Regions from separate parts of the Ruegeria sp. CL6 genome, predicted to be linked through region 2. Evidence: riboswitches for the same ligand, from Rfam matches in the RefSeq annotation. Region 2 holds a riboswitch; the other holds the start of a gene.

Region 1 (14,440 bases), on a different contig from region 2:
TTGGCGATGTTCCAGTGCGTGCGCTCACGGATCGACTGGATGGTGGGCTTGGTGGTGCCGACCAGCTTGGCGATCTGACCATCGCTGAGTTCAGGGTGGAACTTGACCAGCCACAGGATCGAGTTCGGACGGTCCTGACGTTTGGACAGCGGCGTATAACGCGGGCCACGGCGCTTTTCTTCGCCTGCTGCAGCGGCGTTGAACTTGAGCTTGAGCTTGTGCAGCGGGTTGTTCTGCGCGGCGTCGATCTCGTCCTGGGTCAGCTGGTTGTTGGCGATGGGGTCGAACCCTTTGACGCCAGCGGCCACGTCGCCGTCGGCGATGCCTTGCACTTCAAGCTCGTGCATGCCTACGAAATCCGCGATCTGCTTGAAGCTGATCGTGGTGTTGTCCACCAGCCATACGGCTGTTGCCTTGGCCATAAGCGGTTTTGCCATCAGCCCGTCTCCTTTAAATACATCTGTCCCGTCGCCGGAATTCGGCGGCCCCGTGGTCTTGGGGCAGGTTTCCGTTGTCGGGGAACTTGGCCCGTATATAGTCGCGCAAGGTCAAGAAGGGAAGAGGCGAATGCGCCAAGGGATTCTGGGGCTGTTGTTATGGGTTCTGAGTGCAGCGGCGGCGCAGGCCGAGGGCGAAAAGGCTGGGGAATTCGACTACTATGTTCTGGCCCTCAGCTGGTCGCCCAACTGGTGCGCGCGCGAAGGGGATGCGCGCGGCTCGGACCAATGCGATGCGCGCCACGATCACGGCTGGATTCTGCATGGGTTGTGGCCACAGTTTCATCAGGGCTGGCCGTCCTATTGCCAAACCGCCGAGGCTCCACCGTCGCGCCATATGACGCGGGAAATGGCGGATATTCAGGGCACGTCCGGTTTGGCGTGGCATCAGTGGAAGAAACACGGAACCTGCTCGGGCCTCTCCGCGCCGGATTATTTCGCCCTGTCGCGCCATGCTTACGAGCAAGTCGTGCGGCCCGAGGTCTTTCGCAAGCTGGATGAGGCCGTCAAACTTCCGGCCTCGGTGGTTGAAGAGGCGTTTGTGAAAGCCAATCCGGGGCTACAGCCGGACATGATCACCATCACCTGCAAACAAGGCTATATCCAAGAGGTCCGCCTGTGCCTGTCTCGCGATCTTGAACCGGTGCCCTGTGGCCGGGATGTGATCCGGGACTGCGCGGCGACAGACGCCCTGTTCGATCCGATTCGCTAGAGCTTTTTGTTCTGGCAGTCGCGCGCGTATTCCAGCGCCTTGGCCGTGCCCTTCAGGTCTATGGCCATGACGGTTTCCCCTGCCGGATTGTAAACGGTCATTGTGCGGTTCTGAGCAATGGCATTCACAAAGTTCCGGTCGGTGAAAAACACCGTCGCACCCGGCACGCGGTTCTGTTTGAACCCAATGGCGGTGGCGTCAAAGCTATTGCCGTCCAGCTCGAACCGGATGGGATAGCTTTGGCCCTGTTCAATATCCCCCCACGCCTTGTTGAAAACCGTAAAATACCCGCGGTCGCCCAAAGCGTCATAGCCTAGACGAACGACCGACAGATCCTCGTACACCGTCTGGATCAGGCACCCGTTGCCAAGCGCGGGGTCCATCATGATGTTCCAACCCTCGGCAAAGCCTTTGTCGATGAGTTCCTGCGACCAAGCGGCGGTTGCGGTGAAGGCGGCGAGGGTGAGGGCGAGAAGGCGGGTCATGATCTCTTTTCATAGACTGTGAATTAACTTCTCGAACTCTAAATGACACGCAAATCGGAACAAAGGGTTTATCGGTGCCACAAAGTTGAATTTTTCCTTTTGACTTTGAAACGCCAGTTGTGCGTTTGTTGATTAAACCACATTTTCATCTTTCGGAGGCGGCGGCTACTTGATTCCGGGTCCTATTACTCTTCGAGTCTATGTTTTTAGGATACTCACTGCAATTTGCTGTGTAGTCGGACCAGTCGTTTGGGCAGAAGGCGAGCTACCTGAAAAACCCAGTGGTTTCCGATTTGACCCAAACGCCTATTGTGCGACCCACGGATGTCGCAAAGGTCCATCAATCCTTGATCCGCCAATTCAGGAGGAAGAATGGCAACCCTTTGAAAGTACAGATCCGGTGGTTTGGGGGGCCGACGCGTGCCTGGGATATTTCTTGACCAAAGATGAGAGTGCGTGGAATGGCGGCACGACTGAAGATAAGGCTGTCGACAAACACAGCATTTATGTAGTCCTAGGCAATTTCTTGGCGCGTTTTCACGTCTTTGACTGGCCGCCCATTGATGCAGCCAAACCCTATGCGAACTATGGGGTTTTTCAGTGCGAAAATACGCGCTGGCCTGAACACAAGCTGGACGCTGAGCGCAGCACGGAACTGAAAAAGTGGACGGAGTTCAGGCTGTCCAGTGCGAATGGTTGGGTCGGAAGTATCGAAAGCTTTGCCGGGTACTTGAAAGGATCATTTAGGAATGATGCCCTCGGACTAACGGTTCATTTCGAGAACTACAGTGGCGCGCGCGTCCGGTTTGAAGCGGACTATTTGGGGCCACCGGTGCTGATTGACGAAACCGATGGGCTCTATTGACGCGCTACAGCCCGCAACGGCTCACAACTCCTTCCGCGCCCTCAGCGCTGCCGTAATCGTCCCGTCGTCCAGATAGTCCAACTCCCCGCCAATCGGCACACCCTGCGCTAGCGAGGTCAGGCGGACCTGCCCCTCTAGCTGATCGGCGATGTAGTGTGCTGTGGTCTGGCCATCGACGGTGGCGTTCAACGCTAGGATGACCTCGGTAACTCCTTCAGCCATCACCCGGTCCTTGAGGCGGGGGATGCGCAGTTCGTCCGGGCCGACGCCGTCCAGTGCCGATAGCGTGCCGCCCAGAACATGATAGCGGCCTTTGAACACGCCCGCACGCTCCATCGCCCAAAGGTCAGCGACGTCCTCGACCACGCACAGCTCACCAGTCGCGCGGACCTCGCTGTTGCAGATATCGCAGATATCGGTCGTCCCCACGTTGCCACAGTTCAGACATTCGCGGGCGGTGATGGCGACCTGCTGCATGGCATCGGATAGGGGGGTCAGCAGCAGGGCGCGCTTGCGGATCAGGTGCAGCACAGCGCGGCGGGCCGAGCGCGGGCCCAACCCTGGCAGCTTGGCCAACAGGTCGATCAGGTTGTCGATGTCGCTGTTCGAGCTCACTGCGCGCGCTCCTGCAAATGAGCCGGGCAGTGGCGCCCGGCCTGTGTTTCATCAGGAGTGTCTATCAGAACGGCAGCTTGATGTCTGCGGGCAGGCCCATGCTTTCGGTGAGCTTTGCCATTTCTTCCTGCGACCGCTCTGCCGCTTTGGTCTGCGCATCCTTAATGGCGGCAAGGATCAGGTCTTCGACCACTTCCTTGTCGTCGCCGTTGAAGATCGATGGGTCGATGTCCAGACCTTTCAGTTCGCCTTTTGCAGTGGCGGTGGCCTTGACCAGCCCGGCACCGGATTCGCCAACAACCATGATGGTGTTCAGTTCTTCCTGCATGTCGGTCATCTTGGTCTGCAAATCCTGTGCGGATTTCATCATCTTGGCCATGTCGCCCAGACCGCCGAGTCCTTTGAGCATCGTGTTTCTCCTGTAAGTCAGTTTGAAGTCTAAATACGGGCGGCACCCGCGCGGCACAAGGGCCGTAGGTCTCCCGCCCGTCGTCAAGGTCTTTGGCAAGACCTTTCCTCCCGTTGGGCCCGGCAGCGCGGGCCTTGCCCGCGCTGCCGGGCCCAAGTCCGCTCAGGGGTATCGGCGTCAGCCGATGACCCGTGGCGGGCGCGGGAGCATTGCGGGTATTGATTTCGCGAAGGGTTCAATCCTCCTCGAACGGGTCCCATTCGTCTTCGACTTCGGGCAAGGCTTCTGTTTCGACCTTGGCGGCGCGTTCCTCGGGCGTTTCGATCCTTTTGATCCGGGCTTTTGGGAATTGTTCCAGCACCGCCTGAACCAGCGGATGCTGCTCGGCCTGCGCCCGCAGCGCGAGGTCTGCCGCGTCCCTGACCTCGGCGATTGTCGCCGTGTCACCGTCCGATACGACTGATACCGCCCAGCGATTTCCGGTCCAGCGTTGCAACGCCGATCCCAGCCTTTGCGCCAAATCCGTCGGAGCATTGTCGGCCGGAGTGAACTCGATCCGTCCCGGCTGGTACGAAACCAGTCGCACGCCGTTTTCAACCTCGACCAGCAGTTTCACGTCCCGGTTTGTGCGGATCAGTTCGACCACATGTTCAAAGGTCGGATACCGGGCCAAGGCGGTCTGAGTGTCCCGCGCCAAAGCTGCGCTGGGTGCGCCCGCGCCGCCACCTGCTGGCGCCGCGTAAGACCGTGCTGCAGGTGCATGTGCCTGAACGGTGCCGTGCGTCGGCGCTGGCATTCCGCCGCCGGGTCCGCCGTTGGGGGCAGGGGGTGGCGCGTCCTGAAGACGTCTGATCAGATCTTCCGGGGTGGGCAGGTCGGCGACATGGGTCAGCCGGATAATGGCCATTTCCGCCGACATCATCGCATTTGGCGCGGCCGAAACCTCTTCGAGCGCTTTCAACAGCATCTGCCACATCCGGGTCAGGATGCGCATCGGAAGGGCTTCGGCCATCTGAACGCCCCGCGCGCGTTCGTCAGGCGAGACCGTCGGGTCTTCTGCAGCGTCCGGCGTTATCTTGACCACCGAGACCCAATGCGTGATCTCGGCAAGGTCGCGTAGCACGGCCAGTGGGTCGGCACCTTCGGCATATTGGCCGCCCAGCTCCGTCAAAGCTCCGGCGGTATCGCCGCGCAGGATCATGTCCATCAGGTCCAACACTCGCCCGCGATCGGCCAATCCCAGCATGGCCCGCACCTGATCGGCACTGGTTTCCCCGGCACCGTGTGAAATAGCCTGATCCAACAGCGAGGTCGCATCCCGAGCCGATCCTTCCGCCGCGCGGGTGATCAGCGCCAGAGCATCCTCGGCGATCTGAGCGTTCTCGGCAGTTGCGATCTTATTCAGCAGGCCGATCATGTCCTCGGGTTCGATCCGGCGCAGGTCAAAGCGCTGACACCGGGACAGGACCGTCACCGGAACCTTGCGGATCTCGGTGGTGGCGAAGATGAACTTCACGTGCTCGGGCGGTTCTTCAAGGGTCTTGAGCAGAGCGTTGAACGCACTGTTCGACAGCATGTGAACTTCGTCGATGATGTATATCTTGTAGCGTGCACTGGCGGCGCGATATCGGACGCTTTCGATGATCTCGCGAATGTCGTTCACTCCGGTGCGGCTTGCGGCGTCCATCTCCATCACGTCAACGTGGCGGCCTTCCATGATGGCCACGCAGTGTTCGCACTGGCCGCAGGGTTCGATCGTGGCTTTGCCTTCGCCGTCTGGTCCGATGCAGTTCATGCCCTTGGCAATGATCCGCGCCGTTGTGGTTTTGCCGGTGCCGCGAATGCCGGTCATGATGAATGCCTGCGCGATCCGATCGGCCTCGAATGCGTTTTTCAGCGTGCGCACCATCGCGTCCTGGCCCACGAGGTCGGCAAAAGTTTCAGGACGGTATTTACGCGCGAGCACCTGATAGGCGGGGCTTGGAGTTTCGGTCATGTCTGCTCTGTCGGATTCGTATCAGCTTTGCAGCGTAGTGACCCCCGCCGCCTACGTCCACAGCAGGGTGCGATGAATTTCGATTTGGCATGGCAGATCGCAGGAGGTACAGCTTTCGGTAAGTATGTTTGCCCCGTTCGCGGGCTTTCTATGCAGGCTGCGTGGTTTTTTTGGACAAGTTTGAAATCTATCCCGTACCGATTGGTTCCGGCTTGGTGGCCTTGGCTCCGATACCGGGTCGGCATGGGGACTACGCTGGGGATCTGGGAACACTCCTTGAATGGCGGCCAGATCTGGTGATCTCAATGACGACGGACATCGAAATGGCAGATGCCAGGGCGAGCGGGCTGGGACACGATTTGCAGTGCAATTCGGTCAAATGGGTTCACCTGCCGATCGAAGATTTTGGTGCCCCGTCATCAGGGTCGCAAACAGAATGGTCGGAAGTCAGCGCTGCGGCGCTGCGGATACTTTCAGGTGGCGGCAAGGTTCTGGTGCACTGCCGGGGCGGGTGCGGGCGTTCCGGAATGACGGTATTGCGCCTCATGGTGGAAAGCGACGAAACCCCCGAGCAGGCTCTGCGCCGATTGCGGGCCGCAAGGCCATGCGCAGTGGAAACCGCCGCGCAGCTTGCCTGGGCGACGGCACCGGTTCCGCGTGGCGCTTGACGTCACACCCCGAGCTGATGCTGCGCGTCGGACGCTGGTCGCGCCGCAAGTGTTGTCACTTCGAGCATTGCGCACGGCAATTCAGAAACAACTCCGGCTGGCATGAAGGTTGTGTCCTGACCGAACATCAGGTCGGCGTATTCATTTAAGATTGCGGCGGGCGTGTCAGAGCCGATGCCGCAAAACACCCTGATCTGAGCGTGATCCGCGCGAAAACGTGCGGTGCACCCGTCGGCGCAATGAGCCAGCTCGCCGCTGCCCTCCACCTCGAATTCACGGTTGGTCGCAGGCTGCGCGGTCGCCATCGCATCCGCCAATGCGCGCGCCATCTGAGCCAGCGCCGGGCAGGGTCTGCCGGTCCTCTGGCATACCGTTGCCGAAAATTCGTGAGTTTTTGTCTTCCAGATCATACTGCGCCCTCCGCGCGTTGGCCGGGGCATTGGTCAGGAAGGTTCAGCGAACTGAAGACCTGCCCGGACGCCCCGCCCGAGTTTCGGTTTTGGTTCGATGGCAGGTCTCCTGACTTGCGGGTCTTCGCGTTGCCGACCTTCCCAGCCATTTGGCCAGTGGTGTCTCGGCATTGCTCACCGCTTACAGTTGCGGGGGCAGTCGCGGCCTTGGTCCGTTCCGGTTTCTCCGGTTGGGACCGCACCGTGTTCCCTTTTCATCCCGCCCCCAGAGATCGGGAACGAGAACCATCACGCCATCGCTAGCGGGTGAAATCCTTCCGAGTCAAGCGTGCAGTAGAATTCAAACGGACGCATGGTCACTCTTGCGCGCTCTTGACTCTGTGGGTGCAAATGGCCCGATAGGAGAGTGAACCGAACAGTTCAGTAGCTTCGAGAGGGCCCATGTTGGATAACTTGCAGTCGGTGCTGATCGAGGATTTCTTGATTCCCTCTGGCCAGGCAAAATTGTCGGCGCGATTGTATTTGCCGATGACAAAGCCAGAGATTGCCGTTGTCGTGCACGGCGCGACGGGTGTTCCGCGAGATTACTACCAGCACTTCGCTCACTGGCTGGCGGCCGAACAGGGTATCGCCTGTCTGACCTACGACTACAGCGATTTCGGCGATTCCCTGACAGGGCGGAGGCAGGACGCGCAGGCGACAATGGCGGGTTGGGCCTTGAATGACATGCCTGCGGCGCGCGCCGAAATGCGTAGACGGTTCCCTAACGCGCAACAGTGGAGCATCGGTCATTCCCTTGGTGGCATGCTCGGCCCCGTTTCGCCCGATTGTGAACAGATCGACCGTATGATCTGTATTTGTTCGGGTCTGGCGACTTTGTCAGATCACCCGTGGCCCTACCGCGCCTTGGCTTCGATGTTCTGGTACGGCCACGTGCCTCTGGTTGTAAAATCTTTGGGGTACCTTCCGGGCAAGGCCACCGGGTTTGGCGCTGATCTGCCGTCAGGTGTGTATTGGCAGTGGCGCGATTGGTGCACTGCGCCCCAGAATTACCTGCCCGAAATCGGAAAAAGCCTACCGGCTGCGGACTGGTCCAAGCACGGAAAGCCCGTGGAATTGTTTGCGCTTGAAGACGACCAACTGGCGCCGCCAAAGGCCGTGTGGCGTCTGGCCAACCTTTATGGTCCAAGTGCACGTCGGAATCTGTTGTCAGCGCAAGATTTTGGATTGAAACAGATTGGGCATATCGGAATCTTTGCACGCCGAAGCGCCGCCATTTGGCCCCGTTTGATCGCCTGACGCGGTAACAAATATTCGGTTTGGAGAAGTGAGAGGTTGGACATCGACCCAAGCGGGGCTCGTTGTGGCTGCTTCCTTCCGGACCTGACCAGGTTGGCGAGGCGCTCGCCCGCGCCAACCTCTCAGGGGTCGATATAGGCATCTGTCGCGCAAATGACAACCCGTCAGAGTGTCAATCGAATTTGCGTAAACCCACTGTCGTCCTGCTCGATTGGTTTTGGGTCGAATTCGTCCAGTTCGGCCAAGTGTTGCAGGGCTTTGGCCCCGGTTCTCAGGATGGCAAAAGCGCCTGGCACTGGCGCAAGCGTGAACGGAGGTTTGGCGTTGTCCAGCGGATCAGGGTCGGTCACTCCAGACAGGTAATCCCGCAGGGTGCGTTGAATTGGCAAGACCGGCAGGGGAATTTGCGGTGCGCTATCAACAAATGGAAAATGCCCGCCGCCATTTGCCCTGTAGTTGTTCAGGGCAACTACGAAAGACTGCGACTTGCAAATGGGGTGGCCGTCGAACTGCAGGTCGCGAATCCGGCTGTTCAATGGGTTGGTCATGTCGCCGCCCATATCGAAACGGGCAGGGTGGCTGAGGTCGATCTGGTAGGTCAGACCGTGCAGGACATCAAAGTTGTGACCGGCGCGCCCGGGGCTCAATAAGTCTCGCTGGTGGCCCGGCTGCATCTGGTTGAGGACACTGGCCGACATTTCGAGCCATTCCTTCACTTGCTCTGCCGTGACGATGACGGCCATCAATTCGTTCGGAAAAATGCTGAGGTCGTGAACATGGCGCAAGCGGATCTGGCCCGGCGGCACGTCGGTAAAAAAGCGCGGCCCGGCACGGCCCCCGAATTTTGAAGGCGAAACCGCCGATAGGACCGGAAGGCTCTCGAGCGGGGTGCCTTTCAGGTAGGGCCGCAGGGCCGCAGCCTGAGCCGATGCCACCAGCGCAAGCCCACGATCCGCAGCGCAAAAACTGAAGTAGCTGTGCAGATGCCGCCGTGTTTTCCCAACAGGCTGGTCAGATATCTTTCGCGTAGCAGCATGTGCTTCGGCAAACAGGCGTTGAATTTCCGGGTCTTCTACTGGCGGGTTCAGAGGCGCGGTGGGCGATATGGGGCGCAGGTCTGCGCGTTGGCTGGTGACCCTCCATTTTCCGTTTTGTTCCGCGCTGAGGTTCAGGTCAATCACCCCCAGATGCGACCCCGCAGCGCCGGGCATCACGACCGGCTTTCCATGGACGAAACCTTTTTGCCAATCGACATGCTCCAATCCGTCATGCGCAGCCCCGGGAAGCGTCAGATGCGAATGTCCAGCGATGATCGCGTCGATGCCACCCACGGCCGCCAAGGGGATAATGGCGTTTTCGATCAGGGGTTCCGGCGCCGAAGTGCCCAGCCCGGTATGCGCCAGCGCGATTATCAGGTCGCATCCGGCAGACTTTAGCTCTTTCGTTTTGGTTCGTGCGCAAGTCACGATGTCGTCTATGTCCACGACACCTTTCAAATGGTTGGCCTCCCACTTGGCCGTTTGCGGAGGCAGGACAGAAAAGACGCCAATTTTCAAAGGGGCTATCTGCCCGTTTGCGCTGATGGAGCGGTCTAGAATCGCTTGGCTTTGCCAGATCGGAGCCGCGTCCTGCCGGGTGGCATTGCTGCAAAGAACCGGGCACGGTGCCTGCCCCATCACTCGATCCAGGACATCCAGTCCGAACCCGAAATCGTGGTTACCCAATCCAATCGTGTCATATCCGAGCATGTCGAACGCCTGCATCAGGATGTGACGTTCATCTGTTTGCCCAACTGCCCACTCTCCGATCGGAGCACCCTGCAGCGCGTCGCCATTGTCGAATAGCAGAGCCAGGTCTCCGCGCTCCTCGGCCTGCGCCCGCGCCTGTTTGATCAGGCTTGCGGTGCGTGTCAGGCCGATGGAAGGGTCCGGGCTGTCGCTGTAGTAATCAAACCCGGTCATATTCATATGCAGGTCTGTCGTGGCCAGAATTCGGACCCGCGCTTTCGTCAAAGAGGAAGAAGGTTTCAAAACTCTACTTTTGGCAGTTTTTTTATTAATCAATTTCAACAAAAAGAGTATTCAGCGCAAAGATCAAGATGAGCCGCGGGTATTTAACGCCGCGGGTTCTTTTTCCGGTCGGTATGAATTGCCATTGCAACGCCATCGTTGTCATGGCAGCCCTGTGCGGACAACCCAAAGGAACTGCAATGAAAAACGCTGAGCATGTGACATTTGGTGGTTCTGGCCTGGATCGTGCGGCGCATATTCGTGGAAACGCTGATGAAATCGCGTCGGCCCGGGCGAACCCCGGGGCGCGGTGTCTGTTGCTGTGGCGGGGTAAACTGCTGGCCCAGGGCGAGGCGCTGGATCGGCTGGGCTTTGTTCCGATGACACATGGCTTGGTTGAAAACGGACCGGGCGGGATTACCGAGGAACCGATCTTTCTGGGTATTTCCGACGACTCGCCAGTGTTCGCGGTCGATATTTCAAACTGGGCCGCAGATGATTTGGATTTATCTCAGGTCGGCGCTTTTGTTGACCGGTCAGAGCAACAGCATCCTGACCTACCCGCAGGGTTTGTGTTTGCTGAACTGCGTCGAATCATGACCCGGTTATCGGCGCGCGACGCTGAATTGGCGGCGTCCGCCAAGGCGGTAATCGGCTGGCACGAGACGCATCGGTTTTGCGCCCGCTGTGGCGCGGCCAGCGAGATGTCTCAGGCGGGATGGCAGCGCAGTTGTCCGTCTTGCGGTGGGCAGCATTTCCCGCGAACGGATCCTGTCGTCATTATGCTGATCACGCATGGCGAATCCGTTTTGATGGGGCGGTCTCCTGGGTGGCCCGAAGGGATGTATTCCCTGCTGGCGGGATTTGTCGAGCCGGGCGAGACGCTGGAAGCCGCCGTCAGGCGCGAGGTAATGGAGGAGGCAGGCGTGCCGGTAGGTCAGGTGACGTATCTGTCCAGCCAGCCCTGGCCGTTTCCAGCATCGTTGATGTTTGGGTGCGCAGGTGAAGCTCTTTCGAGGGACATCATCATTGATCCTGTTGAGATCGAAGATGCGATGTGGGTCAGCAAGTCCGAGATGATGCAGGCGTTCGCAGGTGAGCATCCAAATCTTTTGCCTGCGCGCAAAGGTGCCATCGCGCATTTCCTTTTGCAGAACTGGCTTGCAGACACCTTGGACTGACAAAATACTGGGCTGAAAAGTATGAGAGCCACAATCTGAAATGCAATTCACGGCGCGCGAAGATATCGAAGCCCCGATCAACTCAGTGTTCGAGATGGTAGCTGATTTTGAACGCTTTGAGCGTATGGCCATGCGTCGCGGTATCGAGGTGCGGCGGATGTCGGGGCACATGGGAGTCGTTCCCGGTACTACTTGGGAAACCGAGTTCAGGCTGCGCGGTAAGCCGCGCCACGTCGAAATATTGATGGCCGAGTGTGAGCCCCCGTCCCAGATGCGCTTTGAGGCCACCGGCAAAGGCCTCAGCGGTACGACGGTGATAGAATTCCTTGCTCTGTCCCAGCGCAGAACAAGGCTGAAACTGGATATGACCCTGGCAGCTAAATCCCTGCCGGCGCGCCTCTTTCTGCAGTCACTCAGACTGGGGCAATCTCGGTTCCGGCGGCGCTTTCAGTCGCGGTTGAGTGAGTTCGCCCGAGAAATGGAAGAACGGCACAGGCACGGCCTCTGACGCGCTGAAATGCCTGAGACCGCTGGCGGGCGGCCCACCGCCCATAGTGGATAGGTCAAGCGTTTCACTTCGCGACGCGTCTTATCCGCGCGGTTGGGCGGCTGGATACACACCCAGAACCTCCACATTTGTGGTGAAATGCTCCAGCTCCTCCATGGCCAGCTTTACGTTTCGGTCGTCTGGATGACCGACGATGTCGGCGTAGAATTGCGTGGCGGTGAATGACCCATCAACCATGTAGCTTTCCAGCTTGGTCATGTTGATACCGTTCGTGGCAAAGCCGCCCATCGCCTTGTAGAGGGCCGCGGGGATGTTGCGCACCTGAAAGACAAAACTGGTGATCATGCCGTGCTCGCCACGACGGGACATGTCCGCCTGACGGGACATCACGAGAAATCGCGTGGTATTGTTGTCACGGTCCTCGATATGGCGCGCCAGAACCTTCAGGCCGTAAATTTCCCCGGCAAGTTCGCTGGCCAACGCAGCCGAGTGCAGATCACCTTGCTCGGAAACCTCACGCGCGGCGCGGGCGTTGTCGGGGCTGACCCGTCCGCGAATCCCGTGCTCTTTCAGAAACCCCGCACATTGAGGCAGCAATACCAGATGCGAATGGGCTTCGGTTATGTCCGCAAGCGTGGCCCCCGGAACGGCCAGCAGGTTGATGTGAACACGCACGAATGCCTCGTCGATGATGTGCAGACCGCTGTGGGGAAGCAACCGGTGGATATCGGCGACCCGACCGTAGGTCGTGTTTTCGACGGGCAGCATCGCCAGATCAGCCTCGCCCGAGCGGACCGATTCGATCACATCCTCGAATGTGCGGCAGGGCAGGGCCTCCATGTCGGGGCGGGCATTGCGGCAAGCCTCGTGGCTATAGGCGCCGGGTTCTCCCTGAAATGCGATACGTTTGGTCATTTGGTCGATTCCGTGCAACAAGTTCTCGAATTGGGCGTTTAGTCGCGGTGTCTATACCTTGCCTCTTGTCAGGGGAAGCCTTAGACACCCCGCAGACAGCTGAAATGGACTCGCGATCAATGTTCGACACGATGACAGTTACCAAGGCCGCCGCAGGCCTGTTTGGCACCTTCCTGGTGCTGCTTCTGGCCAAATGGGGCGCCGAAGTTCTTTATCACGCCGATGCGCATGGCGAGACGGCTTCTTATATCATCGAAACCGAAAGCGCGGGCGAAAGCGCTGACGGCGAAGAAGTGGTGTTTGAAGACATGCTGGCCGCCGCTGATGTGGAAAAAGGCGCCAAGGTGTTCCGCAAATGCACCGCCTGCCACAAGCTGGAAGATGGCGCGAATGGCACCGGCCCGTACCTGTATGGTGTTGTGGACCGCCCGGTTGCCTCGGCGAATGGGTTTACCGGCTATTCAGCCGCGATGCAGGCGCATGGCGGAAACTGGACGCCGGAAGCTCTGGACGCGTTCCTAGAACGCCCAAGCGCCTATATTTCGGGCACCTCCATGAGCTTTGCTGGCCTGAAAAAGCCGCAGGATCGCGCTGACCTGATTGCTTACCTGCAAACAATCGGCAACTGATCCCATACTCGGTATCGCCTAGATTCAAAGCCGCTGCCCCGCGCAGCGGCTTTATTTTTTGTTTAAGAAGAACTTCACAAAGCGTTCACGCATTCTAAACTTGCATATGACAGTGCTGGTCTTTTAGCTGGCGCTTACAAGGTTAAAGAAGTCAACGATCCAGAGGATGAGCACATGAAACCCCTGCCGCCCGCACCGCGCGTATCGAATGTTCGGCCTTGGGCGGCGCTGATGGGGATTACAGCGGCGTTCATGCTGGGCATTGGAAGCCAAGCCCATTCTGCCGAGGAAAATGTAACCCGAAGCCACGGCTATTCGTATTTCGGAAATCTCGACTATCCCGCAGACTACCCGCATCTGAACTATGTGAACCCCGAAGCCCCCAAGGGGGGAGAGTTGTCGCTGGCTGGTTCCGGCACGTTTGATTCTCTGAACCCCTATTCGCGCAAAGGCCGGGCCGGGGCGCTTACGACGCTGCAATACGACTCGCTGATCGACAGCACTGCGGACAGCGTCGGGCAGTATTACGGCCTGCTGGCTGAAAGCATGGAGTACGATGAAGGCCGCAACTACGTGATCTTTCACATTCGGCCCGAGGCGACGTTCTGGGACGGCACCCCGGTAACGGCCGAGGACGTGGTCTATAGCCATCGCCTGTTTATCGAGCAGGGCCTGCCATCTTATGCGCAAGCTGTTGGTCGGATGGTTACGGGGTCCGAAGCGCTGGATGATCACACCGTCAAATTTACCTTTAGCCCCGAAGTAACAAGACGTGGGCTGATCGAGACCGTCGGATCAACGCCTGTATTCTCGAAAGCGTGGTTTGAAGCGGACGAGAGCCGCCGTCTGGATGAACCCCGGCTTGAGGTTGCGGTAGGGTCGGGGCCGTACAAGCTGGACAGTTACGACATCAATCGCCGCATCGTTTACAAGCTCCGTGACGATTATTGGGGGAAAGACCTGCCTATAAATGTTGGGCGCAACAACTACGATACCATCCGGGTTGAGTATTTCGCCGACCAGACTGCTGCTTTTGAAGGGTTCAAGGCGGGCGAGTATACGATGCGTATCGAAAGTGACCCCAAACTCTGGGCCTCCAGCTATGATTTTCCAAAACTGAGCGAAGGTTCAGTCGTGCGAGATGAGATTGTCGATGGCAGCCCTCCGACGCCATCGGGCTTTGTTTTCAACCTGGGTAAGCCGCAATTCGCGGATAAGAACGTGCGCAAAGCCTTGGCGTTG
Region 2 (14,440 bases):
TGATGTAGACGTTGTGCCCGCAATTACCGGAATGTCCGGCGCATGGACCGCGACCGGGGACCCCATTACCTGGGGCGATGACGTGTTGACCGTTTTGGTCGGAACCCTGCCCGAGGACGATCTGGCGCGACGCATGGCACAGACCGACGCTTTGGTGGTCATGAAGATCGGTCGCAACATCGACAAGGTGAAGCGGGCGTTAAAGAGCGCTGACTTGTACGACCGGGCTTGGATCGTCGAGTTCGCGCAAATGCCCAACCAAAGGGTGATGAAACTGTCCGAAGCAAGCGACGACGTCACGCCCTATTTCTCGATCATCGTTGTACACGGTCAGGGGCGGCGACCATGAGCGGTTGGGTCAAGATTGCAGGACTTGGGCCTGGGGATGAAAACCTGGTGACGCCCGAAGTTACTGCGGCGCTGGCCGAGGCAACGGATGTGGTCGGCTACATCCCCTACGTCGCGCGCGTGGCCGAACGCGCGGGGTTGACCCTGCACGCCAGTGACAACCGGGTCGAGATCGACCGCTCGCAGCATGCGTTGCAAATGGCGGCAAAAGGCAAGCGCGTGGTCGTGGTGTCCTCGGGCGATCCCGGCGTCTTCGCCATGGCAGCCGCTGTGTTTGAGGCGCTAGAGAACGGCCCGGAAGAATGGCGCAATCTCCAGATCGACGTTCTGCCCGGGATCACGGCGATGCTTGCGGCCGCGGCCCGTGCGGGCGCACCGCTGGGTCACGACTTTTGCGCGATCAACCTGAGCGATAACCTAAAACCGTGGTGGCTGATAGAAAAACGCCTTCGTCTGGCAGCGCAGGGTGATTTTTCCATGGCCTTCTACAATCCGCGCTCAAAGTCCCGGCCTGAGGGCTTTGAGAAAACACTGGATATCCTGCGTGAAGAATGTGAACCCGGGCGCGTGATCCTGTTTGCCCGCGCGGTATCCCGCGCCGATGAAGCGATCCGAATTTCGACTTTGGCCGAAGCAACGCCGGACATGGCGGACATGCAAACCGTCGTTCTGGTCGGTTCCTCGCGAACACGCCTGATCGAGCGGGACGGAACGCCCATCGTCTACACGCCGCGCTTTACCCCGGAAGAGGATCAGGCCGAGGTTCAGGGATGATCCAACCAGTCCAGAACCTGAGCAACGCTCGTCAGTTCTGTTCTTTGCGGCAGGACCGGTCGGTCGATCATCAAAACTGGCACGCCCAAAGATCGGGTAGCGTCCAGTTTGGCTCGAGCCCCGGTTCCGCCTGCGTTTTTGGAGACGACCAACTCGGTCCCGTGCCTTTGCATCAGCGCGCGGTCGTCCGCTTCGGCGAAAGGTCCACGATCCACAACAACCTCGCAGTTCGGCAGGGGCAGCGCACCGGGCGCATCCACAAGCCGCAGCAGGTAGTGGTGCTGGGGTTGGGCTGCAAAGTCCTCAAGGTGCATACGCCCGACCGCAAGGAAAATGCGGCGAGGATCGCCGGACAGCGCCGCAACCGCCGCCTCGATATCGGGAACGTGGCGCCAATCGTCACCAGCCTGCGCAGTCCAGGCGGGCCGGGTCAGCGCAGCAAGCTTTGTTTGTGCAACCGCGCTGGCCTCAATTGCGTTTCGGCTCATCTGGGCGGCAAACGGGTGGGTTGCATCGACAATGTGGGTTATTTCGTTGTCATGAACGTAAGCAACCAGCCCGTCAACGCCACCAAAACCGCCAACCCGCACCGGCAGCGGTTGCGGGCGCGGCTTGTCCACGCGCCCGGCATAGGAATAGGTCGCAGGTATCCCCAGATCCGCCATGGCTTGGGCCAATGCATTCGCTTCGGTTGTACCACCAAGAATCAGGAGGTTGGGCATGTCTGATACTCCGTGGTTGACCGTTCTTGGCTTAGGTGAAGATGGACTGGATGGCCTTTCGCCCGCAACCCGTCAAGTGCTGGAACAGGCCGAAGTCATCATGGGCCCGCCGCGCCATCTATCATTGATACCGCAAAGCGAGGCTGAACACATTGAATGGCCGGTCCCGTTTTCCGACGGCCTGCCCATCCTGAACGAGCTGAGGGGGCGCAAGACCGTGGTCTTGGCTTCGGGTGATCCATTCTGGTTCGGCGCAGGCTCGGTGATTGCCCGCAATTTTGACGCCAGTGAGTGGACCGCCCTGCCCGGGCAATCGACCTTTTCACTGGCCGCCGCGCGGTTGGGCTGGCCGCTGGAGGGGACCCAGACTTTCGGCTTGCACGCCGCGCCCCTGACGCGATTGCGGCCCTATCTGGCACCGGGCCTTCGTGCGATACTTCTGTTGCGCAACGGAGCAGCGGTCGCAGAGCTGGCGCAGTATCTGACCGAAACCGGCTTTGCCGATACCCGGCTTCACGTGATGGAGGCTTTGGGTGGCCCCCGAGAACGATCGCGCAGCCTGACCCTGACCGAAGCCTTGCTGGGCGGGTTCGATCACCCCGTTTGCGTCGCGCTGGACGTGGCGGGGCACGGCAGCGCCTTTCCCAAAGCCTCTGGCAAGCCCGATGAGATATTTGAAACCGACGGCCAAATCACGAAACGCCCCATTCGGGCACTGACCCTGTCCGCGCTGGCCCCTCAGAGGGGCGAGCACCTGTGGGATATCGGAGGCGGAACCGGCTCGATCAGTATCGAGTGGCTCATGTGTGATCCGACGCTAAGCGCCACTACGATCGAACCGCGCAAAGACCGCGCCGACCGCATTCGGCGCAACGCGGACGCGTTGGGGCAAGACCGGCTGGACGTGGTGCATGGCACTGCGCCTGACTCTCTGACCTCGCTTCCAAAGCCCGACGCTGTCTTCATCGGCGGAGGTCTGAGCACCGCCCTTCTGGAATGGATCAGTGAAACACTACCGGCGGGGACGCGATTGGTCGCAAACGCCGTGACATTGGAAAGCGAAGCGCTGCTGGCTCAGTGGCACGAGGAACTGGGCGGTGAGCTGTTGCGGATTGAACTGGCGCAGGCATCGGCTTTGGGCCCCCGTCGCGGGTGGAAGTCATCCTACCCGGTCGTCCAGTGGAGCGTGACGCTATGATTGTGGCGGGCCTTGGTTTTTCGTCATCTGCGACGGTCGAAAGCCTGCGAGCAGCCTATGATGCGGCGTCCGCTGGTCACGACATTTCGGCCTTGGCGACGGCCAGCGACAAAGAAGGGCATCCGGCTCTGGCAGCCTTTGCCGACGCACTGGCCCTGCCCTTGCACTACGTGGCGGCCAGCGAACTGGCCGGACAACGCACCCTGACATGCTCGAACCGTAGCCGGGCTACGTATGGCACTGGCAGCGTATCCGAAGCATCCGCTCTTGCTGCTGCTGGGCCTCAGGCCCGGTTGCTTTCCCCCAGACACATATCGGACGACCGGCTGGCCACCTGCGCCTTAGCCATCGGAGGACAATCATGACCGTTCATTTCATTGGCGCCGGACCCGGTGCCGCCGACCTGCTGACCCTGCGCGGCCGAGACATCATCGCGTCGTGCCCCGTGTGCCTGTACGCAGGCTCGTTGGTGCCCGAGGAAATCCTTGGTCACTGCCCCGAAGGGGCGCGGATCATCAATACCGCCCCCATGGATCTGGACCAGATCATGGCCGAGATCGAAGCGGCGCATAAAGCGGGCCAAGACGTCGCGCGTCTGCATTCCGGCGACCTGTCGGTCTGGTCCGCAATGGGCGAACAAATTCGTAGGCTGAAAAAGATGGGAATCCCCGTCAGCGTCACGCCGGGCGTGCCCTCGTTCGCTGCTGCGGCGGCGGCGCTGGGGACCGAGCTGACACTGCCCGGTCTAGCGCAATCCGTGGTTCTGACCCGGACGCCGGGCCGCGCGTCCTCGATGCCCGAAGGTGAGACGTTGGAAAACTTTGCCCGCACAGGAGCAACGCTGGCCATCCACCTGTCTATCGGCAATCTGGACAAAGTGCTCGCCGACCTGATCCCGGCCTATGGAGCAGACTGCCCCGTCGCCGTTGTCTATCGCGCAAGCTGGCCGGACGAGCGCATCATTCGCGCCACGCTAGACACGCTAAAGGATGCGCTGGACGAAAGTATCTCGCGCACGGCTCTGATCATGGTTGGTCCGGCTTTGGCAGGTGAAGGATTTGACGAAAGCTGCCTGTATTCCAAGGATTACGACCGCCGCTATCGTCCACAGAGCGCGGACAGCCCGTGGTCAAGCTGGAGCCACGGCGATGACTAACCCTCCGGGTCTGCTGATTTCCGCTCCGTCTTCGGGGACTGGAAAAACCACCGTCATGCTGGGGCTTCTAAGGGCGCTGGCCGAAGATGGGCTGACCGTGCAACCGTTCAAAAGCGGACCGGATTATATCGACCCGGCCTTCCACAGGGCGGCTGCTGGTCGTGCCTCGTTCAATCTTGATAGCTGGGCGATGGGAGAGCCGCTGTTGGCCGCAATCTCGGCACAAGCCGAGGGCGCGGATATCGTTGTGGCCGAGGGGTCGATGGGCCTGTTCGACGGTGTTGCCAAGCCCGGCGAGCTTGGGCACGGCTCTAGCGCGGAAACCGCACAACGGATGGGGTGGCCCGTCGTTTTGGTGCTGGATGTCGGGGGGCAGGCACAATCTGCGGCGGCAACGGCGCTGGGATTTCGGATGTACAATCCCGATCTTCCTTTTGCAGGCGTAATCCTAAACCGCTGCGCCAGCCCTCGTCACGAACGTTTGACACGGCTGGGCATGGAACGCGCCGGGTTACCTGTTTTGGGCGTCTTGCCGCGCCGGGGCGACCTAACGCTTCCTGAGCGGCATCTCGGTCTGATTCAAGCTGTTGAGCACCCTGACCTTGAAAGCGCAATCGTTGGATATGCCGCGTTTCTTCGGGAACACGTGGATCTTGAGGCCATCAAGCGTGCGGCTTCCTCAGGCCCCAAGAGGCCATCTTCATCCGCGCTGCCGCGGCCTCCGGCGCAACGAATCGCGCTGGCTCGGGACGCGGCGTTTTCCTTTACCTACCCACACTTGTTGGAAGGGTGGCGCGCAGCAGGGGCAGAAATTCTGCCCTTTTCACCACTGGCGGATGAGCCGCCCGCACCTGACGCGGATTTGGTCTGGTTGCCGGGCGGCTATCCCGAGCTTCACGCAGGCACACTCGCCGCTGCCACAACGTTCTTAACCGGCTTGCGCAAACACGCAGAAACCAAGCCCGTTCACGGTGAGTGCGGAGGTTACATGACCCTTGGACAAGCCCTTGTCGACAAGGAAGGCGCCCAACATCAGATGGCAGGATTGCTGGGACTGGTCACGTCCTATGAGAAGCGCAAGTTCAACCTTGGGTATCGCCGGGCCGAACTGTTGGCCCCGATGCCCGGATTTGACGTCAAGACACCGCTAAGGGGACACGAATTCCACTACTCCTCCATTCTCGAACAACCGGACGCACCATTGGCGCGCGTTTTCGACGCTGAAGGAGCTGAAGGGCCGCAGACCGGGTCGGTACGCGGCAATGTGACCGGCACGTTCTTTCACCTGATCGCGGAGGCCACGGCATGAGCGGGTTTGTCTCATTCATAGGTTCCGGCCCCGGCGATCCTGACTTGCTGACGCTGAAAGCAGTGGACCGGATGCAAAAGGCGGATGCCGTGCTGTTTGACGACCTCAGCAGCGGACCGATCCTGTCCCACGCGCGGGAGGATGCTGATCTGGTTGGAGTCGGCAAACGGGCGGGACGGCCCTCGCCCAAGCAGGATCACGTTAGCCGACTATTGGTTGATTACGCCAATACCGGCGCACGTGTTGTGCGTTTGAAATCGGGCGATGGGGGCTTGTTCGGACGGCTCGAGGAAGAACTTGTCGCCCTGCGCGAAGCTGGCATCGAGTACGAGATCATTCCGGGCATTCCTTCGGCGGTCGCCGCTGCGGCCGCCGCTGGTATTCCCCTAACCCGTCGGCTGACCGCCCGGCGCGTGCAATTTGTCACAGGCCACGACGTCAGCGGCAAACTGCCCGACGATCTGAATCTGCCCGCTTTGGCCGACCCGGACGCAACCACCGTTGTTTTCATGGGCAAACGGACTTTCCCCCTTCTGGTCAGAGCGCTACACGATCACGGCCTGCCGCTGGACACCCCGGCATTGATGGCCGAATCCGTGTCGACACCCGACCAGAAATTGCATCGCTCCTCGGTCGGTGAACTCTCCGAGAAGTTGGAGGCTGAGATCGGCACAGCCCCTGCCCTGATCCTTTACGGCCCATTGGCAGAGCTTGAAGATGTTTGATCTGACCCTTGTCGGCATCGGTACCGGCAATCCCGACCACGTCACCTTTCAAGGCGCAAAAGCCATTCGGTCGGCGGACCTGATCCTGATTCCCCGCAAGGGTGAAAACAAGGCCGATCTTGCAGGGCTGCGTGAGGAAATCATCCAAGCCGTGACTGATACGCCTCCTCAGATCGCCTATTTCGATATCCCTAAACGCCGCTCGGATGACGGATACCTCCGCGGCGTGGACGAATGGCACGATGCTATTGCCCTTCGTTGGCAACACGCCATATCGGCCCACCCAAAGGCGCAACATGTCGCCCTGCTGATCTGGGGCGATCCGTCGCTTTATGACAGCTCGCTGAGAATTGCGTCGCGCCTGAACCCCCAACCGGAAACTCGGGTGATTCCCGGCATTACTGCTTTGCAGGCGTTGACCGCCGCCCACGCGGTTCCGATCAACGAACTGGGCGCGCCGTATGTCGTGACAACCGGGCGCCGAATCCGAGAGGAAGGATGGCCGCGAAACGCCTCGAAAGTCGCTGTCATGCTGGACGGGGAATGTTCTTTCCAGAGCCTTGAGATGAAAGACTATGACATTTGGTGGGGCGCCTACGTGGGAATGAAAGAGGAAATTCTGATCCAAGGCCCGCTGGCCGAAGTCTCTGGGCGGATTTTGAAAACCCGTGCGCAAGCCCGCGCAGACCACGGGTGGATCATGGATGTCTATTTGCTGAAAAAGCGCGGTATCTGACGCAAAAGGTCGCAAATGGCGATTGCGCCCCTGCCCTCATAAGGGCTAAATGGAGGCGTCTGGTCCTGCCGGAGAAATCCGGATGCTAAGAGGGAATTTGGTGCGACTGCCCATGCAGTCAAGTCCAGAGCCGCCCCCGCGACTGTAAGCGGAGAGCCCTTGTTCAACCAGCCACTCCTGATTTCAGGGGGAAGGCGAACAGGGGCATCGACCCGCAAGCCAGGAGACCTGCCAGGCGAAAAATTGAAACACCGGCCGTCGGGTGCGGCGGCAAAGGAGAAAAAAGATGGCAACACAAACAACAACGGCATCCGCATCGCGCGCTGGCTTCTTTCCGGTCATGTTCGCAGTGGTTCTGGGCCTGGGCGTTATCACGCTGACCGGGCATGTTCAGGCAGCCGCCCTGCACGACGCAGCGCACGACGTTCGTCACGCGACCGGCTTCCCCTGCCACTAAGACCATGTTTAGCCGTATTCTAACCAGCGCGTTGTTCGCTGGTGCTGCAGCGGGGCTGATTGCCGCCTTGCTGCAGTTGGTCTTTGTGCAACCTGTGCTGTTGCACGCGGAGCTGTATGAATCAGGCGAGTTGGTCCATTTCGGCGGAGAGGCCGTCAGCGCTCACCCTGAGCTGCCGGGCATGTTCTCGGACCTGTTCCGCGACGCCCTGAGCGTGATTTTCACCATGCTGACCTATACCGGCTACGCCTTGGTGATGGTGGCGCTGATGTCGGTAGCGGAAGGCAATGGGCACAAGATTGACGGTCGAACTGGCGTGCTTTGGGGTCTGGCCGGATTCGTCGCGTTCCACCTTGCGCCCGGCTTTACGCTGGCCCCTGAGGTGCCCGGAGTTGCTGCGGCCGACGTTTATGCGCGTCAGGTCTGGTGGTTTGCCACCGTTGCGGCTGCGGTAGTCGCCATGTGGCTGATCGCATTCGGCGGAAACCTGATCAGCTACGTGATCGCGGCTGCTCTGCTTCTTGCGCCTCATCTGATCGGAGCGCCGGAGCCGGATGTATTCACCGGACCTGTCCCAACCGAGATCGGCGCGCTGTTTGCCGCTCGTGCTTTTGGTATCGGACTGGTGGCTTGGGTCCTTGTCGGTGCCTTCGCCGGTTATTTCTGGCAGCATGAAGGCCAACGCACCGAAGCAACAGCCTAATCATCGGACAGACACGCGCGCCGGGCTTCACCCGGCGCGTTTTCTTTTTGTTTTCAAGGAACTGAAATGGCACGTTCACTTGCCCTCTTTGCAATCGGTCTTGTTTTCGGCGGGGGCGCTGGTTTCGTCGTTGCCGCCGCAAACGGGGTCACTTTCGACGGTCACGACCACGGAGATCCGTCACACCACTCAGGCACTGCCGCGGAATCGGTGGCGCATGATCACTCTGCCACCGTGAACCTACCCTCAGGCGAAAACGCGCCTGACGTCTCTGTCGCGCTAACGAAAGATCCAATGGCGGGGTGGAACCTGCACGTCATGCCCGAGAACTTCCGGTTCTCACCGGAGAACGCCTCGACCGAGGACAAACCCGGAGAAGGCCACGCACATGTTTATGTCAACGGCGAAAAACTGGCGCGGCTCTATGGCAACTGGATGCATATCAGCGACCTGCCGAAAGGTGAGGTCGAGGTGGCTGTCTCGTTGAACTCGAACAGCCACAGCGCACTGACCGTTGACGGCGCACCCGTCAGCGCCACGATCACGGTTCAGGTCGACTAAAGCGCGGGAATGCGCGCGCGCAAGCACATCCGAAGCCGCCCGCATGGACGGGCGTCTTCGATCCATCCTTCTGGGCTGCTCAGGTAGGTGAGGCAAGTCGCGGCGATATCGTCCGCATCCGCCACCACATCGACCCCCGAAAACACGTAAGACGCCCGCCCCTGCCCTTGCAGCGCCAAGGCTGTGGGTTCAGCGCAACTTCTGAAACAGGCTTGGTCGCCCAATGTTACCTGATCCTGCAGGCCAGCTGTTTTCAGCGCTTGCTGCACTGCCTGCAACTCAGCCGCGTGGTCGCGGGAACCGGAACAACTCTTGCAGATCAATAAGCGTATCTGATCCAAAGCAGACCTCGTTTCCTGTCATCCGCCTGTTTCTGAGCCTTTATGATCCGCCGCGCAATCCTGAAAGCGCACAAGATTGTGACTGCGCGGCGCAGTTGTTTCTGGCAAGTTTCGCTTGGGCACGTCTCAGGAGATCGTCATATGAAAGCTCTCTGGTTTGCGTTGGCAATTTTACCGCTGTCTGCTTGGGCCGAAGGGCCGCTGACCGGTTGGGCTATCTATCCGACCGAGAAAACCTTTGCCGACTTGGTGACTGACACCAAAAAAGCCGTCAAAGAAAACGGGCTGATCGTTGTGACGCAAGCTGGGCCAACCAAAGCAGCCGCTGCGCGCGGGATCACTATTCCGGGCAATCTGGTCATAGGTGTTTTCAACAATGACTACGCGGTAAAGGTTCTTGGGACATCCGTAAACGCGATGATAGAAGCCCCGATCCGGTTTTACGTTACCGAAAACCCCGATGGCACCGCCACGTTGTCTTACAAGACGCCCAGCTTTGTTTTCTCACCCTATTTGCCTGAAGGCGGTGACACGCTGAAAGACATAGCGTCAGACCTGGACACAAAGTTCCAAATTATAGCCGAAACCGCAGTCAATTAGTCACACTGGCGTGATCCGCCTTGCGTCCCGGGCTGTCCTCCGCAATCTGCTGTGAAACAGTTTATCGGAGCACGACTGATGCAGGACCTTTCGCCGCGCGCTGCGGACCTTCTGGCCGAACGTCTTTACGAGGCCGGGTGCCGCCACGCCTTTGGCATGCCGGGTGGTGAAGTTCTGACACTGGTGGACGCGCTGGAACAGGCCGGGATCACCTTTCACCTGACCAAACACGAAAACGCAGCAGGCTTCATGGCCGAAGCCGTGCATCACCGCGACGGCGCGCCGGCCATTCTGGTCGCGACGCTCGGCCCCGGCGCGATGAACGGGATCAACGTGGTCGCCAACGCCCTGCAGGACCGGGTGCCCATGATCGTGCTGACCGGATGCGTCGACGCGGATGAGGCGCTGACCTATACCCATCAGGTCATGGATCACGCGCAGGTCTACCGCTCGATCACCAAAGGGACCTTTACGCTTACTGCAAAAGGCGCGGATATCATTGCGGACAAAGCCGTTTCGCTGGCCAACCAGCCCCGTCCGGGTCCGGTGCATATTGATGTGCCCATCTCGGTCGCGGATACCCGCGTATCGGGTGTCAAACGTCGCAGGCTCACCAAACCCGGCGCGGTCGCGCCCGAGGGGAATTGCGTTGAGAAAGCCCGGCGCTGGGTCACCGAGGCTGAACGCCCCATCGCCATTGTCGGACTTGATGTCCTCTACGATGACTCACGCAACGTCGTGCAGGCGTTTCTGGAACACTTCAACATTCCATTCGTCACCACCTACAAAGCCAAGGGCGTTGTGCCCGAAGATCATCCCTTGTGCTTGGGCGGTGCGGGTCTGTCGCCGTTGGCAGATAAGCACTTGGTGCCGTTGGTCGAACAGGCGGATCTGGTGCTGTGTCTGGGCTACGATCCGATCGAAATGCGCCCCGGCTGGCGCGAGATTTGGGACCCTGATGAGAAACGGGTCATTGATATCTCGGCCGTGGTCAATGACCACTACATGCATCAGGCCGGGTTGAATCTGGTGGCCGATACCGGTGCTACGCTTGAAGCGATTGCCAAGGGCAACCCCGCCCGCAAAACCTGGCCCGGCGATGAGCCTGCCAAGGTCAAATCCGCGTTGGCCCAGGCTTTTCCAACCGATGATGAGTGGGGACCGGCTGCCGTCATCGCTGAAACACGGGCTGTCCTGCCGCTGGAAACGCTGGCCACGGCTGACAGCGGGGCGCATCGCATCCTGCTTAGCCAGATGTGGGAATGTGCCGAGGAACGTGGGTTGATCCAGTCCTCAGCCCTTTGCACGATGGGCTGCGCCGTTCCTATGGCGATCGGCCTGAAACTGGCCGAGCCCGACCGCCCCGTGATCAGCTTTTCCGGGGACGCCGGGTTCCTGATGGTCGCCGGAGAGCTTTCGACCGCCGCCGAATTGGGCGGCAACCCGATATTTCTGGTCTTTGTGGACGCAAGCCTTGCCCTGATCGAATTGAAACAGCGGCAACGGCAGATAGGAAACAAGGGCGTAGACTTTGACCGCCACGATTTCGCGGCAATGGGCCGGGCTTTTGGCGGCAGCGGCCATACGGTCCGCAATCGTTCCGAGTTGCGCGCGGCGCTGGACGCTGCGATGAAGTCCAAAACATTCACTGTGATCGCCGCAGAAATCGACCGAGGAGGCTATGATGGCCGGATCTGAAGGCCCGCTCAAAGGCGTAAAGGTATTGGACCTGTCTCGCATCCTTGCGGGGCCGACCTGCACTCAGCTTCTGGGAGATCTGGGTGCCAACGTGATCAAGATCGAAAACCCCGCAACCAAAGGGGACGACACACGCCAATGGGGGCCGCCCTATGTGGCAGATGCCGACGGAAACCCCTCGGACCTGAGCGCATATTTCATGTCGACCAACCGCAACAAGAAATCGGTCGCCATCGACATCGCGACAGCCGAAGGTCAGGCCGAGATCAAAAGGCTGGCCTCGCACGCGGATATCCTGATCGAGAATTTCAAACCCGGAGGGCTGGCGAAATACGGGTTGGATTACAAGGCGTTGTCGCAAGAGCTTCCCGGACTCGTTTATTGTTCGATTTCGGGCTACGGGCAGACAGGGCCGAATTCGTCGAAACCCGGCTATGACCTGATGGCGCAAGGGTATGGCGGCATCATGTCCTTGACCGGCGACCCCGAGGGCGCTCCGATGAAGGTGGGTGTGGGCATCGCGGATGTGATGTGCGGGATGTACGCAACCGTTGGCATTCTGGCCGCGCTTCGCCATCGTGACCTGACCGGAGAGGGCCAGCAGATCGACCTTGCGCTTGTGGATGCTCAGATCGCATGGCTGATCAACGAAGGGGCCAACTACCTGACCTCTGGCGACGTTCCACAGCGGCGCGGAAACGGCCATCCGAATATCGTGCCTTATGATGTTTATGAAACATCGGACGGCCACGTCATTCTGGCGGTCGGGAATGACAGCCAGTTCGGGCGTTTCTGCGACTTTATCGGACGCACGGAATTGGCCGATGACACCCGTTTTGCCACCAACCCGGCCCGTCTTGAAAATCGGGACGCGTTGAACGCGATCCTTCGCCCCGCCGTTCGGTCTTTTGACACAGAAACCGTGATTACCGAGCTTGAAAACCGCAAAGTGCCCGTCGGCCCCGTGCAGACAATGGATCAGGTATTTGACACCGAACAGGTCGCGGCAAGGCAGATGCAGATTGCAATGCAGGCAGACCCGGCCGAGGTGAAATTGATCGGCAATCCGCTCAAATTCTCGCGCACGCCTGTCACATATCGTGCGGCACCGCCGGTCTTTGGAGCGGATACTCAGGATGTTCTGAACGCTGAAAATCCGTTCAAAGATTGAAACACAACGCCGAATTAGGCGGCATGTTGCTGAAACATGCCGTTGAATCGGCGGTTTTTTTCACGTTTTACACACACGGCCTTTCACCAATTCGAGAGGTTGGTCGATACTGATACGACGCCGCTAGAGTCTCTGATAAGTCGAATATTGTAAAAAATTCTCAACTGGATCGGACCACAAGCATGAAACAAGACGTTTTCGGACAGATGAACACTCTGAGCCACCCGGCAAGCGTCGATGCGTGGAACGGAGTGCTGCTTGGGTTCATGGCGCACGCTGCGATCACCCCGCAGCACTTGGGCACAGTGCTCGAGCTTGAGCCCGACTTTGCATTGGGTCATGCGGTCAAAGGGTTGTTCCTGGTTCTCTTGGGTCGGCGTGAAATGATGCCCGTTGCGACTGACGCCCTGGCTGCCGCAAATGCCGCGATGGAGCGCCAGCCGGTCACAGATCGCGAACGTCTGTACGTTGATGCATTGGGCCTTTACCTGTCCGACCTGCCCTCGCACGCGATCCAGAAGTTCGAGGAAATCTTGCGCGCACATCCGCAGGATACGCTTGCGATGAAGCTCAGCCACGCCACCCGGTTTGTTCTGGGCGACTCCGCTGGGATGCGCCGCTCGATCGAACGGGTGATGCCCGCGTATGAACCCGACCACGCAGGGCGCGGGTATCTGCTGGGCTGCCACTCTTTCGCGTTGGAAGAAACAGGCGCCTACGAAAAGGCCGAGATTGCTGGTCGTCAGGCATTGTGGATGGTGTCCGACGATGCATGGGGTCTGCACGCCGTGGCCCATGTGCACGAAATGACAGGCAATGCTCAACTGGGTCTGGACTGGCTGGCCGGGCGTGAGGACGCCTGGACCCATTGCAACAACTTTCGCTATCACGTCTGGTGGCACAAGGCGCTGATGCATCTGGATCTGGGTCAGGTCGATCAGGTGATGGAGCTGTACGACAACTACATCCGTCAGGACAAAACCGACGACTACCGCGATATCTCGAACGCGACCTCGCTGCTGTCCCGGCTCGAGCTTGAGGGCGTCAATGTCGGCAACCGCTGGGAAGAATTGGCGGACCTCAGCGCCACGCGCACAGAGGACGGCTGCCTGATCTTTGCCGATCTGCACTATCTGTTGGCCCTCACAGGCGACAATCGCCCCGAGGCAACCGGAAAGATTCTGCAACGCATCCAGAAAGACGCCCAGCGCAATCACGGCGACACACCGATCCGCATGTCCGACCCGGGGATCGCTGCGGCCAAAGGGCTTGAAGCCTTTGGCGAAGGTCTTTATGGCGAGGCCTTCAACTTTTTGTCGAACGCGCGCGACCGTATGCAACTGGTAGGGGGCAGCCATGCCCAACGTGATGTTTTTGAGCGAATAACGATTGACTCCGGCCTGCGCGCCGGGCGCTTGGATGATGTCGAGCGCATCCTGGACGACCGCCGGTCCAAACGGGCTGGTGGAGAGGACAATTATGCCCTTGCGCGCCGCGCTCTGATTGACGCGGCCCGCGACAGCGGCGACGCACAAAGCGTCCCAGCTGAATAACAAAAAGACTAAAGAAGGACAGAAAACGTATGGCGACTGCATCGCCCGCTTCTGATTTTGCGCCGGTGGCGTCCTCGACGGCTGCCCCTGCCCGCACGCGCGACCCGCGCCTTGATTTCTATCGCGGCATCGCGATGTTCATCATCCTGATCGCCCATATCCCGAACGACCCTTGGGCCAAATGGATTCCCGCTCGGTTCGGGTTCTCGGACGCAACCGAGATTTTTGTGTTCTGCTCGGGCATGGCTTCGGCCATCGCGTTTGGCGGTGCCTTTGTGCGCAAGGGCTGGTGGATGGGCACAGCGCGCGTCGCCTATCGCATCTGGCAGGTATACTGGGCGCATATCTGCCTGTTCTTCTTTGTGGCAATGTCGATGGCCGCGCTGGA

Evidence for each region. A riboswitch is a leader RNA that binds a small molecule or an ion and turns the genes downstream of it on or off. The one in region 2 is predicted to bind cobalamin.
Region 1: linked by a shared signal. The riboswitch ahead of ACR0LH_RS17065 (hypothetical protein) and the one ahead of ACR0LH_RS03480 (CbtB domain-containing protein) in region 2 are both predicted to bind cobalamin.

The regions. Positions count from the first base shown of each region.
Region 1 covers NZ_JBQFPR010000006.1:158,354-172,793, forward strand. The annotation lists gene ACR0LH_RS17025 (DUF1013 domain-containing protein) at 1-437, opposite strand, end outside; gene ACR0LH_RS17030 (ribonuclease T2 family protein) at 568-1,209, shown strand; gene ACR0LH_RS17035 (hypothetical protein) at 1,206-1,694, opposite strand; gene ACR0LH_RS17040 (hypothetical protein) at 2,131-2,559, shown strand; gene recR (recombination mediator RecR) at 2,581-3,174, opposite strand; gene ACR0LH_RS17050 (YbaB/EbfC family nucleoid-associated protein) at 3,239-3,583, opposite strand; gene ACR0LH_RS17055 (DNA polymerase III subunit gamma/tau) at 3,819-5,579, opposite strand; gene ACR0LH_RS17060 (protein-tyrosine phosphatase family protein) at 5,750-6,247, shown strand; gene ACR0LH_RS17065 (hypothetical protein) at 6,250-6,576, opposite strand; cobalamin riboswitch at 6,740-6,962, opposite strand; gene ACR0LH_RS17070 (alpha/beta hydrolase family protein) at 7,099-7,956, shown strand; RNA gene ffs (signal recognition particle sRNA small type) at 7,983-8,081, opposite strand; gene ACR0LH_RS17080 (bifunctional 2',3'-cyclic-nucleotide 2'-phosphodiesterase/3'-nucleotidase) at 8,121-10,028, opposite strand; gene nudC (NAD(+) diphosphatase) at 10,166-11,146, shown strand; gene ACR0LH_RS17090 (SRPBCC family protein) at 11,187-11,654, shown strand; gene ACR0LH_RS17095 (prephenate dehydratase) at 11,736-12,569, opposite strand; gene ACR0LH_RS17100 (c-type cytochrome) at 12,689-13,198, shown strand; gene ACR0LH_RS17105 (extracellular solute-binding protein) at 13,373-14,440, shown strand, end outside.
Region 2 covers NZ_JBQFPR010000001.1:689,931-704,370, forward strand. The annotation lists gene ACR0LH_RS03435 (precorrin-2 C(20)-methyltransferase) at 1-349, shown strand, start outside; gene cobJ (precorrin-3B C(17)-methyltransferase) at 346-1,122, shown strand; gene ACR0LH_RS03445 (cobalt-precorrin-6A reductase) at 1,113-1,844, opposite strand; gene cbiE (precorrin-6y C5,15-methyltransferase (decarboxylating) subunit CbiE) at 1,843-3,042, shown strand; gene ACR0LH_RS03455 (cobalamin biosynthesis protein) at 3,039-3,407, shown strand; gene cobM (precorrin-4 C(11)-methyltransferase) at 3,404-4,198, shown strand; gene ACR0LH_RS03465 (cobyrinic acid a,c-diamide synthase CobB) at 4,191-5,507, shown strand; gene cobA (uroporphyrinogen-III C-methyltransferase) at 5,504-6,232, shown strand; gene cobF (precorrin-6A synthase (deacetylating)) at 6,225-6,968, shown strand; cobalamin riboswitch at 7,012-7,218, shown strand; gene ACR0LH_RS03480 (CbtB domain-containing protein) at 7,255-7,425, shown strand; gene ACR0LH_RS03485 (CbtA family protein) at 7,430-8,128, shown strand; gene ACR0LH_RS03490 (hypothetical protein) at 8,195-8,689, shown strand; gene ACR0LH_RS03495 (DUF1636 family protein) at 8,686-9,030, opposite strand; gene ACR0LH_RS03500 (DUF302 domain-containing protein) at 9,172-9,630, shown strand; gene ACR0LH_RS03505 (thiamine pyrophosphate-binding protein) at 9,709-11,328, shown strand; gene ACR0LH_RS03510 (CaiB/BaiF CoA transferase family protein) at 11,315-12,499, shown strand; gene ACR0LH_RS03515 (tetratricopeptide repeat protein) at 12,682-14,052, shown strand; gene ACR0LH_RS03520 (OpgC family protein) at 14,082-14,440, shown strand, end outside.